One region of the Streptomyces sp. NPDC002138 genome, then DNA from elsewhere that is predicted to be linked to it. Evidence: riboswitches for the same ligand, from Rfam matches in the RefSeq annotation. Region 1 holds a riboswitch; the other holds the start of a gene.
The links. Region 1 has a riboswitch for S-adenosylmethionine ahead of thrC (threonine synthase). Riboswitches for the same ligand answer to the same signal wherever they lie in the genome.
Positions count from the first base shown of each region.

Region 1 (7,250 bases):
CTCGCTGTGCCCTCCGGGGGCGCCTCAATCGCCGGCGAGGCTGAGGGTGGTGCGGCGCGCTGCCAGGGCTGGGGGTGGCCGGTCCCGGTGGGTCGCCTGCGGCTCGCTGCGCCCTCCGGGGGCGCCTCAATCGCCGGCGGGGCTGAGGGTGGTGCGGCGCGCTGCCAGGCTGGGGCTGGCCGGTCCCGGTGGGTCGCCTGTGGCTCGCTGTGCCCTCCGGGGGCGCCTCAATCGCCGGCGGGGCTGAGGGTGGTGCGGCGCGCTGCCAGGCTGAGGGGTGGCCGGGTCCGGTGGGTTGCCTGCGGCTTGCTGTGCCCTCCGGGGGCGCCTCAATCGCCGGCGGGGCTGGGGGTGTGCCCGGCTGGGGGATTGCCCGGAGGGCAATTTCAGCCGCCCGGCGTTTGAGGGCCCGCCGGAGGCAACACCAGCCCGCCCGGCGTTTGAGGGCAAAGCCTCAGCCCGCCCGGCGGTTGAGGGCAGTACACGGGCCGAGCGGGCGTATTCCAGCCCGCCCGGCGTTTGAGGGCGAGGGTCAGGGCGCGGCCAGGGCCGACAGCTGGGATTCGAACCAGGTCGACGGGGGGAGGGCCGTGGCGTGGGCGGCCAGACGCTTCGTGCGCTCCGCCCGCTCGGCCGACGGCATCGACAGGGCCGCGTGCAGCGCGGCCGCGGTCTCCGTGACGTCGTACGGGTGCACCGTCAACGCATCCTCCCGCAGCTCCTCGTACGCCCCCGCCCCCGTCGACAGGACCAGCACGCACCCCGCCTCCGACACCACCGGGATCTCCTTGGCGACCAGGTTCATCCCGTCCCGCACCGGGTTCACCAGCGCCACGTCCGCCAGCCGGTACGCCGCCAGCGAGCGCGCGAAGTCGTCCTCCACCGAGACCAGCACCGGCTGCCAGTCCGGCGTGCCGAGCTCCGTGTTGATCTCCGCCGCCAGCTCTCTCACCGCCTGCGTGTACGACCGGTAGACGGCCAGGTCCTGCCGGGACGGATAGGCGGACGCCAGGTGCACCACGCGGCCGCGCCACTCGGGGTGGACCGTCAGCAGCTCCCGGTAGGCCAGCAGCCCGCGCAGGATGTTCTTCGACAGCTCCGTGCGGTCCACCCGGACGATGGCCTTGCGCCCCGCGACCTCCGCCCGCAGCGCCGCCAGCTTGTCGTTCACCTCCGGCCGGTGGGCCAGCTTCCGCAGCTCGTCGCCGTCCACGCCCAGCGGGAACACCCGGACCGAGGTGGTCCGGTCCCCCCACGCCTCGTGCCGCCGGTGGGCGATCTCCTCGCCGTCCGCCGTGGCCACCCCGTGGCCGTCGTCCAGGGTCATCGCGTCCAGGAACGCCCGGGCCCACGCGTGCGTGTGGAAGCCCACCACGTCGGCGCCGAGCATCCCCCAGAGCAGCTCCTCGCGGACGTACGAGGGCAGGATGCGCAGGTAGTCGTACGAGGCCCACGGGGTGTGGGTGAAGTGCGCGATCAGCAGATCCGGCCGCAGCACCCGCAGCATCCCGGGCACCAGCGCCAGGTGGTAGTCCTGCACCAGGACCCGCGCGCCCTGCTCCGCCTCCTCGGCCAGCGCCTCGGCGAAGGAGCGGTTGTAGGCGACGTACGACTCCCACGCCCGGTGGAACGCCGCGTCGAAGACCGGCTCGCGCGGGACGTCGTACAGGTGGTGGTGGGTGAACCAGAGCACCGAATTGGCGATGGCGTTGTACGCGTCGTCATAGACGGCGGGATCGATGTCCAGCATCCGGACACCCGGCTCGGAAACCCCCCGCCGCACCGCCTCGCGGTCCGCGTCGGACAGCGCCGCGCAGATCCACAGCGCCTCCGGCTGGCGGGAAAGGGCGGCGGAGAGACCGGAGACGAGACCGCCTCCGCCGCGCCGGGCACTGAGCGTGCCGTCGGCGTCGAGGGCGTACGAGAGCGGGCCGCGGTTGGCGGCGACGAGTACCTGAGAGGCCATGCGGGCAACCTAGCCCGCGGGCGCGGGGCTCAAACCGTGACAACCGTCATGGCCCCTGCCACCCGCGCCCGCCGCTTCCGCCGTCACGCCACCCGCCGGCGGGCGTACTCCTCGACCTCCCGCATCGGCGGCCGCTCCACCGTGTCCACCGGGTAGGTGCGCGGCTCGAAACCGTCCGGGCCGCGCTCGAACTGGGTCAGCTCCGGCCGCACCAGGTGCCCGCGCGACAGCCGCAGCTGCGCGGTCCGGTAGATCGCGGCGGCCATCCGGCCCAGCGCCCGGCCGTCCTGGTGCCGGTGCAGCCGGACCCCGACGTCCACCTGCGCCAGCGCGTCCAGGCCCGCCGTGTGCAGCGCGTCCACCAGCAGGCCCAGCTCCACGCCGTAGCCGACGGGGAACGGCAGCCGCTCCAGCAGGGAGCGGCGTACGGCGTACTCGCCGCCCAGCGGCTGGACGAATCCGGCCAGCTGCGGCCAGTGCAGGTTCAGCAGCGGGCGGGCCACCAGCTCGGTGACCCGGCCGCCCTGGCCGGGGGCGTCGCCGAGGGGGCGGTCGTACATCGCCTTGACGAACTGCACGTCCGGATCGGTCAGCAGCGGGCCGACGATCCCGGAGACGAAGGTGGCCGAGAAGTCGCGCAGGTCGGCGTCGACGAAACAGACGATGTCCCCCGTGGTGACCAGCAGCGAGCGCCACAGCACCTCGCCCTTGCCGGGCAGTGCCGGGACCCGCGGCAGGATGTCGTCGCGGTGCACCACGCGGGCGCCGGCCTTCTCGGCGACCTCCGAGGTGCGGTCGCTCGAGCCGGAGTCGATGACGACGAGTTCGTCGACGAGCGGGACGGGCAGGCGGGCCATGAGGTCACGGCGGATGACCTCGACGATCGCGCCGACCGTCGCCTCCTCGTCAAGGGCGGGCAGGACGACGCTGACCGTGACGCCCGATGCCCGCTTGGCCGAAAGGAGCTGCTCCAACGGTCGGTCGGTGGCGGACCAGGAGCGGGCCCCCAGCCAGCGCTCCACCTCTTCCAGCACCTTCAGCACTCCTTGATTCCGTTGTGACCCGGCCATCGATATGGCCGATATGTGATCCATCTCGCGGTTCGGACGGCTGTCTCAACCGCCCATGCCTTCGGTTACAGTCTTGAACAACGCGGAGACCCCTCGCATGTCGGGGGTCCCCACGAACAAACGCACGGGTGCGCCGCCAAGGCGCGTTCGCGCCATACCGCTCATCCAGAGGGGCAGAGGGATACGGCCCGTTGAAGCCCCGGCAACCCTCCAGTCGGTCTCGCGATTCTGCAAAGTCAGCGAGGTCCCCGGCTAGGGAAGGTGCCAAATCCGTCTCGTGGCGAAGTGCGCCACGGGGAAGATGAGGAGAAAGGGCCTCGCCGTCATGGCTGTACAGACTCACCCCACCTCTGCCGCGACCTCCGTCGATCTCGGACCCGCCGCCGGACTTTCCTGCCGCGAGTGCGGTACCCGCTTCGAGCTGGGTCCCATTTTCGCCTGTGCCGAGTGTTTCGGTCCGCTGGAAGTCGCATACGACCTTCCGACCGGTGACCCCGAGGCGCTGCGCGCCGCGATCGAGGCCGGCCCGGACAACATCTGGCGCTACGCGCCGCTGCTGCCCGTCCCCGCCGACGTGGCCTCGAAGCCGAACCTGAACCCTGGCTTCACCAAGCTCGTGGACGCCGAGAACCTGGCCAAGGAGCTGGGCTTCACCGGCAAGCTCTACGTCAAGGACGACTCCGGCAATCCGACGCACTCCTTCAAGGACCGGGTCGTCGCGATCGCCGTCGAGGCCGCCCGCGCCTTCGGCTTCACCACGCTCTCCTGCTCCTCCACGGGCAACCTGGCCGGGGCCGTCGGCGCCGCCGCCGCCCGGGCCGGACTGCGCTCCTGCGTGTTCATCCCGCACGACCTGGAGCAGGGCAAGGTCGTCATGGCCGGTGTGTACGGCGGCGAGCTGGTCGGCATCGAGGGCAACTACGACGACGTCAACCGGTTCTGCTCGGAACTGATCGGCGACCCGCTCGGCGAGGGCTGGGGCTTCGTCAACGTCAACCTGCGCCCGTACTACGGCGAGGGTTCCAAGACGCTGGCCTACGAGATCTGCGAGCAGCTCGGCTGGCAGCTGCCCGACCAGATCGTCATCCCGATCGCGTCCGGCTCGCAGCTCACGAAGATCGACAAGGGTCTGCAGGAGCTGATCAAGCTCGGCCTGGTCGAGGACAAGCCGTACAAGATCTTCGGTGCCCAGGCCGAGGGCTGCTCCCCCGTCTCGACCGCCTTCAAGGCCGGTCACGACGTGGTCCGCCCGCAGAAGCCCAACACCATCGCCAAGTCGCTCGCCATCGGCAACCCGGCCGACGGCCCGTACGTCCTGGACATCGCCCGCCGTACGGGTGGCTACGTCGAGGACGTCACCGACGAGCAGGTCGTCGAGGCCATCAAGATCCTGGCGCAGACCGAGGGCATCTTCGCCGAGACCGCGGGCGGCGTGACCGTCGGCGTGACGAAGAAGCTGGTCGAGAACGGGCAGCTCGACCCGGCGCTGACCACGGTGGTCCTGAACACCGGCGACGGGCTCAAGACCCTGGAGGCCGTGGCCGCCGACAGCGGCCAGAGCGCCACCATCCGCCCGAGCCTGGAGGCGTTCCGCGCCGCCGGGCTGGCCTGACCACCCCCCGACCCCCGGAAGGCAGTAGCGCCATGAGCGTCAACGTCCGCATCCCCACCATCCTGCGCACCTACACCGGCGGTCAGTCGGAGGTCTCCGCCGAGGGCGCCACCCTCAGCGAGGTCATCGACTCCCTGGAGCAGAGCCACCCGGGCATCGCCGCCCGCGTGCTCGACGACCAGGGCAAGCTGCGCCGCTTCGTGAACGTCTACGTCAACGACGACGACGTGCGCTTCGAGAGCGGGCTGCAGACCCCGACGCCCGACGGCGTGGGCGTCTCGATCATTCCCGCGGTCGCGGGCGGCTGACCTTCCGGGTCGGCGCCGCGCCGGGCCCGCGCGCGGGTTCGTGTGAGCCGAAAACCTGAATTGCCCCCTCCGGTAAGAAACGGAGGGGGCAATTCTGCTTGATTGGGCGCGGTAGAGTTGGGGAAGTCCCCGCCGCTGTTCTTGCCCGCCGCATATGAACGGGTCGCGGAAGGGTTGACATTGAGTCAACATGCAAGCGCGCTATGGGTAGTTGGCGCGCTTTGTCCGGCCCGAGTTGCCCCGGAATATTCCAGGTTTTCACCCTATTTCAATCTTTTGGCGTGTCCAGAATTCTCGTCGGAATGACCTGTTGCAGACAGCAGCGGTGCGGATACATTCAGCCCCGGTCGAGGCGTTCCGGCGCAAGTTCTGACCCGGGACCGCGAAGTGCGGTCCCGCGCAAGGGCCAGTAATAGGGGAGTTAGGCATGGCTCAGGGCACCGTCAAGTGGTTCAACGCGGAGAAGGGCTACGGCTTCATCGCGGTCGACGGTGGTGCGGATGTGTTCGTCCACTACAGCGCCATCCAGATGGACGGGTACCGCACCCTTGAAGAAGGTCAGCGGGTCGAGTTCGAGATCTCGCAGGGCCAGAAGGGTCCGCAGGCGGACATGGTCAAGCTCGCAGTCGGCTAGCCGGAGCGATCGACCACCGACACGCGACGCGAGGGGCCCGCATCCTGAGACCAGGATGCGGGCCCCTCGTGCGTCCGGAGCCGCCCCCGGGCCCGTCCGGAGCCGACGTGGGGCCCGCCCGGAGCTGTCCCAGGGCCCGCCCGGGCCCGTCCGGAGGCCGCGCCGTTCACCGGGTGTTCCCCGAAGCCGCTTGCACTCGAGGGTGCCGAGTGCTAATCATTGGCGTTAGCACTCTCCTAGTGAGAGTGCTACCTAAACGAGGACCGGGTCAGTGAGGCCCAGGGGTCCGGCGGGAAGAAACCGCCGGGCACGCAGGCCGTCCGTCGCGGGCGCGGGCGCGGTCCGGGAGCAATCCACCGCTGTCCGGGAGGACCACTTCAGATGGCCAAGATCATTGCGTTCAACGAGGAGGCCCGGCGCGGTCTCGAGCGAGGCATGAACCAGCTCGCCGACGCCGTCAAGGTCACCCTTGGCCCCAAGGGTCGCAACGTCGTCCTTGAGAAGAAGTGGGGCGCGCCCACGATCACCAACGATGGTGTCTCCATCGCCAAGGAGATCGAGCTCGAGGACCCGTACGAGAAGATCGGCGCCGAGCTGGTCAAGGAAGTCGCCAAGAAGACGGACGACGTCGCCGGCGACGGTACGACCACCGCCACCGTGCTGGCCCAGGCGCTCGTCCGCGAGGGTCTGCGCAACGTGGCCGCCGGTGCGAACCCGATGGCCCTCAAGCGTGGTATCGAGAAGGCCGTCGAGGCCGTCTCCGCCGCCCTGCTGGCTCAGGCCAAGGATGTCGAGACCAAGGAGCAGATCGCTTCGACCGCCTCCATCTCGGCCGCCGACACCCAGATCGGCGAGCTCATCGCCGAGGCCATGGACAAGGTCGGCAAGGAAGGCGTCATCACGGTCGAGGAGTCGCAGACCTTCGGCCTGGAGCTCGAGCTCACCGAGGGCATGCGCTTCGACAAGGGCTACATCTCGGCGTACTTCGCCACCGACATGGAGCGCATGGAGTCGTCCCTCGACGACCCGTACATCCTGATCGTCAACTCGAAGATCGGCTCGGTCAAGGACCTGCTGCCGCTCCTCGAGAAGGTCATGCAGTCCGGCAAGCCGCTGCTGATCATCGCCGAGGACGTCGAGGGCGAGGCCCTGTCGACCCTGGTCGTCAACAAGATCCGCGGCACCTTCAAGTCCGTCGCCGTCAAGGCTCCGGGCTTCGGCGACCGCCGCAAGGCCATGCTCGGTGACATCGCCATCCTCACGGGCGGCACCGTCATCTCCGAGGAGGTCGGTCTCAAGCTCGAGAACGCGGGCCTCGACCTGCTCGGCCGCGCCCGCAAGGTCGTCATCACCAAGGACGAGACCACGATCGTCGACGGTGCCGGTGACAGCGACCAGGTCCAGGGTCGCGTCAACCAGATCCGCGCCGAGATCGAGAACTCCGACTCGGACTACGACCGCGAGAAGCTCCAGGAGCGCCTCGCGAAGCTGGCCGGCGGCGTGGCCGTCATCAAGGCCGGTGCCGCGACGGAGGTTGAGCTCAAGGAGCGCAAGCACCGCATCGAGGACGCCGTCCGCAACGCCAAGGCGGCCGTCGAAGAGGGCATCGTCGCCGGTGGTGGCGTGGCCCTGCTCCAGGCCTCCGCGGTCTTCGAGAAGC
Region 1 is NZ_JBEOXE010000015.1:25,743-32,992, forward strand. Features, by position in the region: gene ABT084_RS12585 (alpha,alpha-trehalose-phosphate synthase (UDP-forming)) at 533-1,966, opposite strand; gene ABT084_RS12590 (glucosyl-3-phosphoglycerate synthase) at 2,050-3,000, opposite strand; SAM riboswitch class I at 3,195-3,344, shown strand; gene thrC (threonine synthase) at 3,362-4,648, shown strand; gene ABT084_RS12600 (ubiquitin-like small modifier protein 1) at 4,681-4,956, shown strand; gene ABT084_RS12605 (cold-shock protein) at 5,384-5,590, shown strand; gene groL (chaperonin GroEL) at 5,972-7,250, shown strand, end outside.

Region 2 (7,250 bases), on a different contig from region 1:
CACCGGTGAGGGCGGCGCGCTGACGCACGGCAAGTACGCCCCGAACCTCGAGGGCGTCGAGCCGAAGCACATCTACGAGGCCATGCTCACCGGCCCGCAGAACATGCCCTCCTTCCCGGACAGCACCATGCCGGAGAAGCAGAAGAAGGACATCATCGCGTACCTCCAGAACGTGAACGGCGAGAAGTCGAACAGCCCCGGCGGTCTGAAGCTCGGTGGCCTCGGCCCCGTGTCCGAGGGTCTCTTCGGCTGGATCTTCGGACTGGGTGCGCTGATCGCTGTCGCCGTCTGGGTCGCGGCCCACACCGCTAAGGCCAAGAAGTCATGAGTAGCCAAGACATTCCCGAAGAGAAGCACCTGCCGAGCGAGCAGGGCGACACGCACCACGGTGGCGTGGCACTGGCGGACGACCCGTTCGCCGACCCGGGCCTGCCGGCCCACAAGCCCCGTATCCAGGACATCGACGAGCGGGCGGCCAAGCGCAGCGAGCGCACGGTCGCGATGCTGTTCACGCTGTCGATGCTGGCCACGATCGGCTTCATCGCCTCGTACGTGACCCTGCCGGTCGACAAGATCGTGTTCATCTTCCCCATCGGGAAGGTGAGCGCGCTCAACTTCGCGCTCGGCATGACCCTGGGCACGGCGCTCTTCTGCATCGGCGCGGGCGCGGTCCACTGGGCCCGCACCCTGATGTCCGATGTCGAGGTCGCCGCTGAGCGTCACGAGATCGCCGCTCCGCCGGAGGTCAAGGCGCAGGTCCTGCAGGACTTCGCCGACGGCGCCAAGGAGTCGGCCATCGGCCGTCGTCCCCTGATCCGCAACACGATGCTGGGCGCGCTGGCCATGCTGCCGCTGTCCGCCGTCGTGATCCTGCGCGACCTGGGTCCGCTGCCCGAGACGAAGCTCCGCAAGACCCTGTGGGCCAAGGGCAAGCTGCTCATCAACGACAACACCAACGAGCCGCTGCGTCCCGAGGACGTCGTCGTCGGTTCGCTGACCTTCGCCCGGCCGGAAGGCCTGGAGGAGGACCAGCACGACTTCCAGACGCAGATCGCCAAGGCTGCCCTGATGATCGTCCGCCTCAAGCCGGAGGACATCAAGGACAAGCAGGAGCTGGAGTGGTCCCACGACGGGATCGTGGCCTACTCGAAGATCTGCACCCACGTCGGCTGCCCGATCAGCCTGTACGAGCAGCAGACGCACCACGTGCTCTGCCCGTGCCACCAGTCCACCTTCGACCTCTCCGACGGCGCCCGTGTCATCTTCGGCCCGGCCGGTCACGCGCTTCCGCAGCTGCGGATCGGCGTGAATGACGAAGGCTTCCTCGAGGCGCATGGCGACTTCGAAGAGCCCGTCGGTCCTGCATTCTGGGAGCGCGGATGAGCACTGCCACTGAAACGACGGAGCGCAAAGCGCCTGCCGGCGAGCGCGTAGCCGACTGGGCGGACAGCCGCCTGGGCATCTACGGCCTGGCCAAGGCGAACATGCGCAAGATCTTCCCGGACCACTGGTCCTTCATGCTCGGTGAGATCTGCCTCTACAGCTTCATCATCATCATCCTCACGGGTGTGTACCTGACGCTGTTCTTCCACCCGAGCATGAACGAGGTCGTGTACCACGGCTCGTACGTGCCGATGCAGGGCGTCCAGATGTCCGAGGCCTTCGCCTCGACCCTGGACATCAGCTTCGACGTGCGCGGCGGTCTGCTGATCCGCCAGATCCACCACTGGGCGGCGCTGATCTTCGTCGCCGCGATGGTCGTGCACATGATGCGCGTGTTCTTCACCGGTGCGTTCCGCAAGCCGCGTGAGGTCAACTGGGTCTTCGGCTTCCTGCTGCTGTTCCTCGGCATGTTCACCGGTTTCACCGGTTACTCGCTGCCGGACGACCTGCTCTCGGGTACCGGCGTGCGCTTCATGCAGGGCGCCATCCTGTCCGTCCCGGTCGTCGGCACGTACCTGTCGATGTTCCTGTTCGGCGGGGAGTTCCCGGGCGGCGACTTCGTCTCCCGGTTCTACTCGGTGCACATCCTGCTGCTGCCCGGCATCATGATGGGCCTGCTGGTGGCCCACCTGATCCTGGTCTTCTACCACAAGCACACCCAGTTCGCGGGCCCCGGCAAGACGAACAAGAACGTCGTCGGCATGCCGCTGCTGCCGGTCTACATGGCCAAGGCCGGAGGCTTCTTCTTCCTGGTCTTCGGTGTCATCGCGGCCATCGCGGCGATCGCCTCGATCAACCCGATCTGGGCCATCGGCCCGTACCGCCCGGACCACGTGTCCACCGGTGCGCAGCCCGACTGGTACATGGGTATGCCCGAGGGCCTCATCCGTGCGATGCCGGGCTGGGAGATCAACCTCTGGGGTCACACGCTCGTCCTGGGCGTGTTCATCCCGCTGCTGCTCTTCCCGCTGGTGCTCTCGTCGATCGCGGTCTACCCGTTCATCGAGGCCTGGGTCACCGGCGACAAGCGCGAGCACCACATCCTGGACCGCCCGCGCAACGTCCCGACCCGCACGGCGTTCGGTGTCGCCTGGATCGCGGAGTACATCGTGCTCCTCATCGGCGGCGGCAACGACATGTTCGCCCAGTACTTCCACCTGTCGATCAACTCGATCACCTGGTTCGTCCGGATCGGCTTCTTCGTCGTCCCGGTCCTCGCCTTCATCGCCACCAAGCGCGTCTGCCTCGGCCTCCAGCGCCGGGACCGCGACAAGGTGCTGCACGGTCGCGAGACCGGCATCATCAAGCGCCTGCCGCACGGTGAGTTCGTCGAGGTCCACGAGCCGCTCTCGCAGGGCCAGCTGCACACGCTGACCTCGTACGAGCAGTACAAGCCGATCGAGATCGGCCCGACGGTCGACGAGAACGGTGTCGAGCGCAAGGTGAAGGCCCTGGAGAAGCTCCGCGCGAAGCTGAGCAAGGGCTTCTACGGCGAGAACAACCAGATCCCGAAGCCCACGGCGGAGGAGTACAAGGAGATCCAGAGCGGCCACGGCCACCACTGACTCCGCATGACGGACTGATTTCGGTCAGTTCGAGCGTCGCCACGGCAAGAGCCCCGTCCAGTCACTGGACGGGGCTCTTTGCCGTCCCCCGCGCCTGGATAGGCTGGGACCTCACCCATCGACTGTGGACCATCAGGAGCGGACCATGAACGTTGTGACCCCGGCAGGCGGCGACAGCGTGGCGGCCCGCACCTGGCCGGCCGTACTGGACGCCCTGCTGGCCGGCCGTGACCTCGGCGCGGACGACACGGCGTGGGCGATGGACCGGATCATGCACGGCGAGGCGACCGACGCCCAGATCGCGGGCTTCGTGGTCGCCCTGCGGGCCAAGGGCGAGACCGTCGCGGAGATCACCGGCCTCGTGCGGACCATGTACGAACACGCCAACCTCATCGAGGTCCCCGGCCGCACGGTCGACATCGTCGGCACCGGCGGAGACGGCGCCAAGACGGTCAACATCTCCACGATGTCCTCGATCGTGGTGGCCGGTACGGGCGCCAAGGTGGTCAAGCACGGCAACCGCGCCGCGTCCTCCTCCAGCGGCGCCTCGGACGTCCTGGAGAAGCTCGGCGTCAACCTCGAACTGACCCCCGCGCGGGTGGTCGAGGTGGCCGAGGAGGCGGGCATCACCTTCTGCTTCGCCGTCAAGTTCCACCCGGCGCTGCGGTACGTCGCCCACGCCCGCAAAGAGCTGGGCATCCGGACCGTCTTCAACGCCCTGGGCCCCCTCACCAACCCGGCGAAGGTACGGTCCCAGGCGACCGGTGTCGCCGACCCGCGGATGGCCCCCATCGTGGCGGGCGTGCTCGCCGAGCGCGGCTCCTCCGCGCTGGTCTTCCGGGGCGACGACGGCTTCGACGAGCTGACCACGACGGCGACCTCCCGGGTCTGGTGGGTGCGCGACGGCAAGGTCGCCGAGCAGGGCTTCGACCCGCGCGACATCGGCATCCCGCTGGTCGACGTCTCCGCGCTGCGGGGCGCGGACCCCGCGTACAACGCGGACGTGGCCCGCCGCCTGCTGGCGGGGGAGACCGGCCCGGTCCGCGACGCCGTCCTGCTGAACTCGGCGGCGGCGCTGGTGGCCCTGGACCCGGGCAGCGGCACGCTGGAGGAGCAGCTGGCGGAGGGCATCACCCGCGCGGCGCAGTCGATCGACTCGGGCGCGGCGCTGGCCGCGCTGGACCGCTGGGTGAAGGCCAGCAACGCGTAGCGGTGGGCGTCGGTTTTGCGTCAGGCCCCGGTTCCGACATGCGGACCGGGGCTTGTGCGTGCCGGATCATGTGGCAGGATGCTGACCAGGTCACGAGTGACAGCGTTTAGGCCCCGGCTTGCTGTCCGGCAACCCTCCTTCCGTGGCGGGGTGCCCCGGGTGATGACCAGGCCGTAGGCAGCGAGGCTTACGGCAAGCGCGGATCCCTCGATTCCAGGGGTCCTGGTCTCTCGAGGAGTCTTTTCCGTGAGCAAGCGAATGCGATAGGGCGAGTCCGCCCCTTCTTCACCCCCGGAACAGGGTCCTGTCCGCGTACCTCCGTACCGCCGACGCACCTTTCGTCCCCCGGGGCCTTCCCGTACCCCGCCGCATCCGGCCGTGTACGGGCCACCAGAAGCCATTCAGCCCTGCCTGCCGGGAGATACCGCCATGTCCGCTTCCCTGAACGCCGCCACCGCCACCGCTGCCGACGCCTCCGGCGACGCCGCCTGTGACATCGCCTGCGTCGAGCCGCTCCAGGTGCTCGGCCGGGACGTCACCGTGCCGCTCGTCACCGGCGGCGAGGTCACCTACGCGGCCCTCGACTACGCCGCCAGCGCCCCGGCGCTCCAGCGGGTCTGGGACGACGTGGCCGTGTACGCCCCGTACTACGGCAGCGTGCACCGCGGGGCCGGGTACCTCTCGCAGCTCTCCACCGACCTCTTCGAGCAGAGCCGGGTCACGGTCGCGGAGTTCCTCGACTGCCGGCCCGCCGACCAGGTGGTCTTCACCCGGTCCACGACCGACTCGCTGAACCTCCTCGGCCAGGTGCTCCCGGCCGACTGCCAGGTCTTCGTCTTCGAGACCGAGCACCACGCCTCGCTGCTGCCGTGGCGGGGTGCGCGGGTCACCTACCTCAACGCCCCGCGCACCCCGGGCGAGGCCGTCGCCACGCTGGAGCGCGCGCTGGCCGACCGGGAGCCCTACGGTCCGGCGCTGGTGTGCGTGACCGGGGCGTCCAACGTCACCGGTGAACTGTGGCCGGTCAAGGAGCTCGCCGCCGCCGCGCACGCCCACGGCGCGCGGATCGTCCTGGACGCCGCCCAGCTCGCTCCGCACCACCCCGTGTCCGTCCAGGACCTGGACGTCGACTGGGTCGCCTTCTCCGGGCACAAGCTGTACGCGCCCTTCGGCTCCGGCGTCCTCGCCGGGCGGGCCGACTGGCTGCAGGAGGCGGACCCGTACCTCGCGGGCGGCGGCGCCTCCCGCAAGGTGGCCCGGCGCGAGGACGGCGGCGTGGACGTCGAGTGGCACACCACCGCGGCGCGCCACGAGGCCGGTTCGCCGAACGTCATCGGCGTCTACTCCATCGCCTCCGCCTGCCGCGCGCTGACCGAGGCCGGGTTCGACGCGCTGGTCGCTCGCGAGCGGCACCTGATCGCGAAGGTCCGCGAGGGCCTGGCGGAGGTGCCCGCGGTGCGGATCCTGTCGCTCTTCGGCGACGACGCGCCGCGCGTGGGCGTCATCTCGTTCGTGGTGGACGGCTGGAACAGCTCGCACTTCGCCGCGGCGCTGTCGGCCGAATACGGCATTGGCGTCCGGGACGGGCTGTTCTGCGCACACCCGCTGGTGCGGACGCTGCTGGGCAGTGAGCCGCAGGCCCAGGGGGAGTGCGGGGCGCCGGAGGCGGAGCCGGGTGAGCGGTCGCTGAACGCGATCCGCGTCAGCTTCGGGGCCGGTACGCCCGACGAGCACGTGGAGCGGTTCGTGGGGGCCGTGCGGGAGCTGGTGGCCCAGGGGGCGCAGTGGACGTACCGCACGGAAGAGGGCCGCTGCGTCCCGGCCGTCTGATCCCGTGGGGGCGGGTGAGGTATGCCCCCTGGCCCGGGGTGGGCGGGTTCCGGCCGGGCCGGTGCCCCGCACGAGCGTCTCCTCGGCTCGCGGGCAGCGGCCCGTCGGAGATTGCGGCAGGGCCCAGCCGAAACCCGCCGCGGGGCCATGGAACCCGGGGTGACTGCTCGCTCCCGGGCGTCCTCGTCCCGCCGGAGGCCTTCGCGGGGGTCCGGCGTCAGGGTGGGGGAGTCGGGCACCGGAGGAGGGTCCCCGCAAGGCCGAGCGGTCACCCCTGGACGCACGTCTCCGACCCCCCGCGGCCGCGAGCCGAGGAGACACTCCGCAGGGGCCCGGCTCCACCACCCTGACACCTCCGGCCCCCGGGTCAGGGAACCCACCCCAGCCCCGCCGGCGTTTGAGGCGAACCCACCGACCCGGGGCAGGGGTCGGGCCTCGGCCCGGTCCGGCTCGCCGCCAGGCGCTAGGCGTCCAGGCCGATCGCGAACGCCGCCTCCAGGTCGTGCTGGGAGTACGTGCGGAACGCCACGTGGGTGTCCGTCGCCTCCACGCCCGGGATCTTGCTGATGCGGCCGGGGATGATGTCCGCGAGGTTCTCGTGGCGGGGCACCCGGACGAGGGCGATCAGGTCGTACGTCCCCGTGACGGAGTAGACCTCGCTGACGTTCTCCAGCGCGGCGATCGACTCGGCGATCTCGGGGATGCGGTCCACGCTGGTCTTGATGAGCACGATCGCGGTGATCACGGCTGGCTGTCTCCCTCGGTGGCCGTCGCTGGTCGCCTCACTCTAGTCGTACGCCGATATCGCACCCACGCGTAGAGGAACCCGGCCGAGAACCCCACCACGTGGGCCAGGTACGCCACCCCCGGCCCGCTCCCCGCGCGCTGGGCCGCCAGCCACTGCAGGCCGAACCAGAACAGCAGCACGATCCAGGCCGGGAAGCGCAGCGGCACGAAGAACAGGAACGGGAAGAGGCTCGTCACCCGGGCCTTGGGGAAGAGGTACAGGAAGGCCCCCAGGACGGCCGAGATGGCCCCGGAGGCGCCGACCAGGGTCTGGTCGGAGGAGGGGTTGGCCGCCGCGTAGGCGGCCAGGGCGAGGTAGCCGGTGGCGACGTAGAAGACGAGGAACCGCGCCCGGCCCATCCGTTCCTCGGTCATCGCCCCGAAGACGTACAGGAAGAGGCAGTTGCCCAGCAGGT
Region 2 is NZ_JBEOXE010000011.1:145,063-152,312, forward strand. Features, by position in the region: gene qcrC (cytochrome bc1 complex diheme cytochrome c subunit) at 1-328, shown strand, start outside; gene qcrA (cytochrome bc1 complex Rieske iron-sulfur subunit) at 325-1,383, shown strand; gene qcrB (cytochrome bc1 complex cytochrome b subunit) at 1,380-3,008, shown strand; gene trpD (anthranilate phosphoribosyltransferase) at 3,154-4,218, shown strand; SAM riboswitch class IV at 4,307-4,423, shown strand; gene ABT084_RS10270 (aminotransferase class V-fold PLP-dependent enzyme) at 4,648-6,048, shown strand; gene ABT084_RS10275 (Lrp/AsnC family transcriptional regulator) at 6,512-6,793, opposite strand; gene ABT084_RS10280 (rhomboid family intramembrane serine protease) at 6,790-7,250, opposite strand, start outside.
Region 2: linked by a shared signal. The riboswitch ahead of ABT084_RS10270 (aminotransferase class V-fold PLP-dependent enzyme) and the one ahead of thrC (threonine synthase) in region 1 are both predicted to bind S-adenosylmethionine.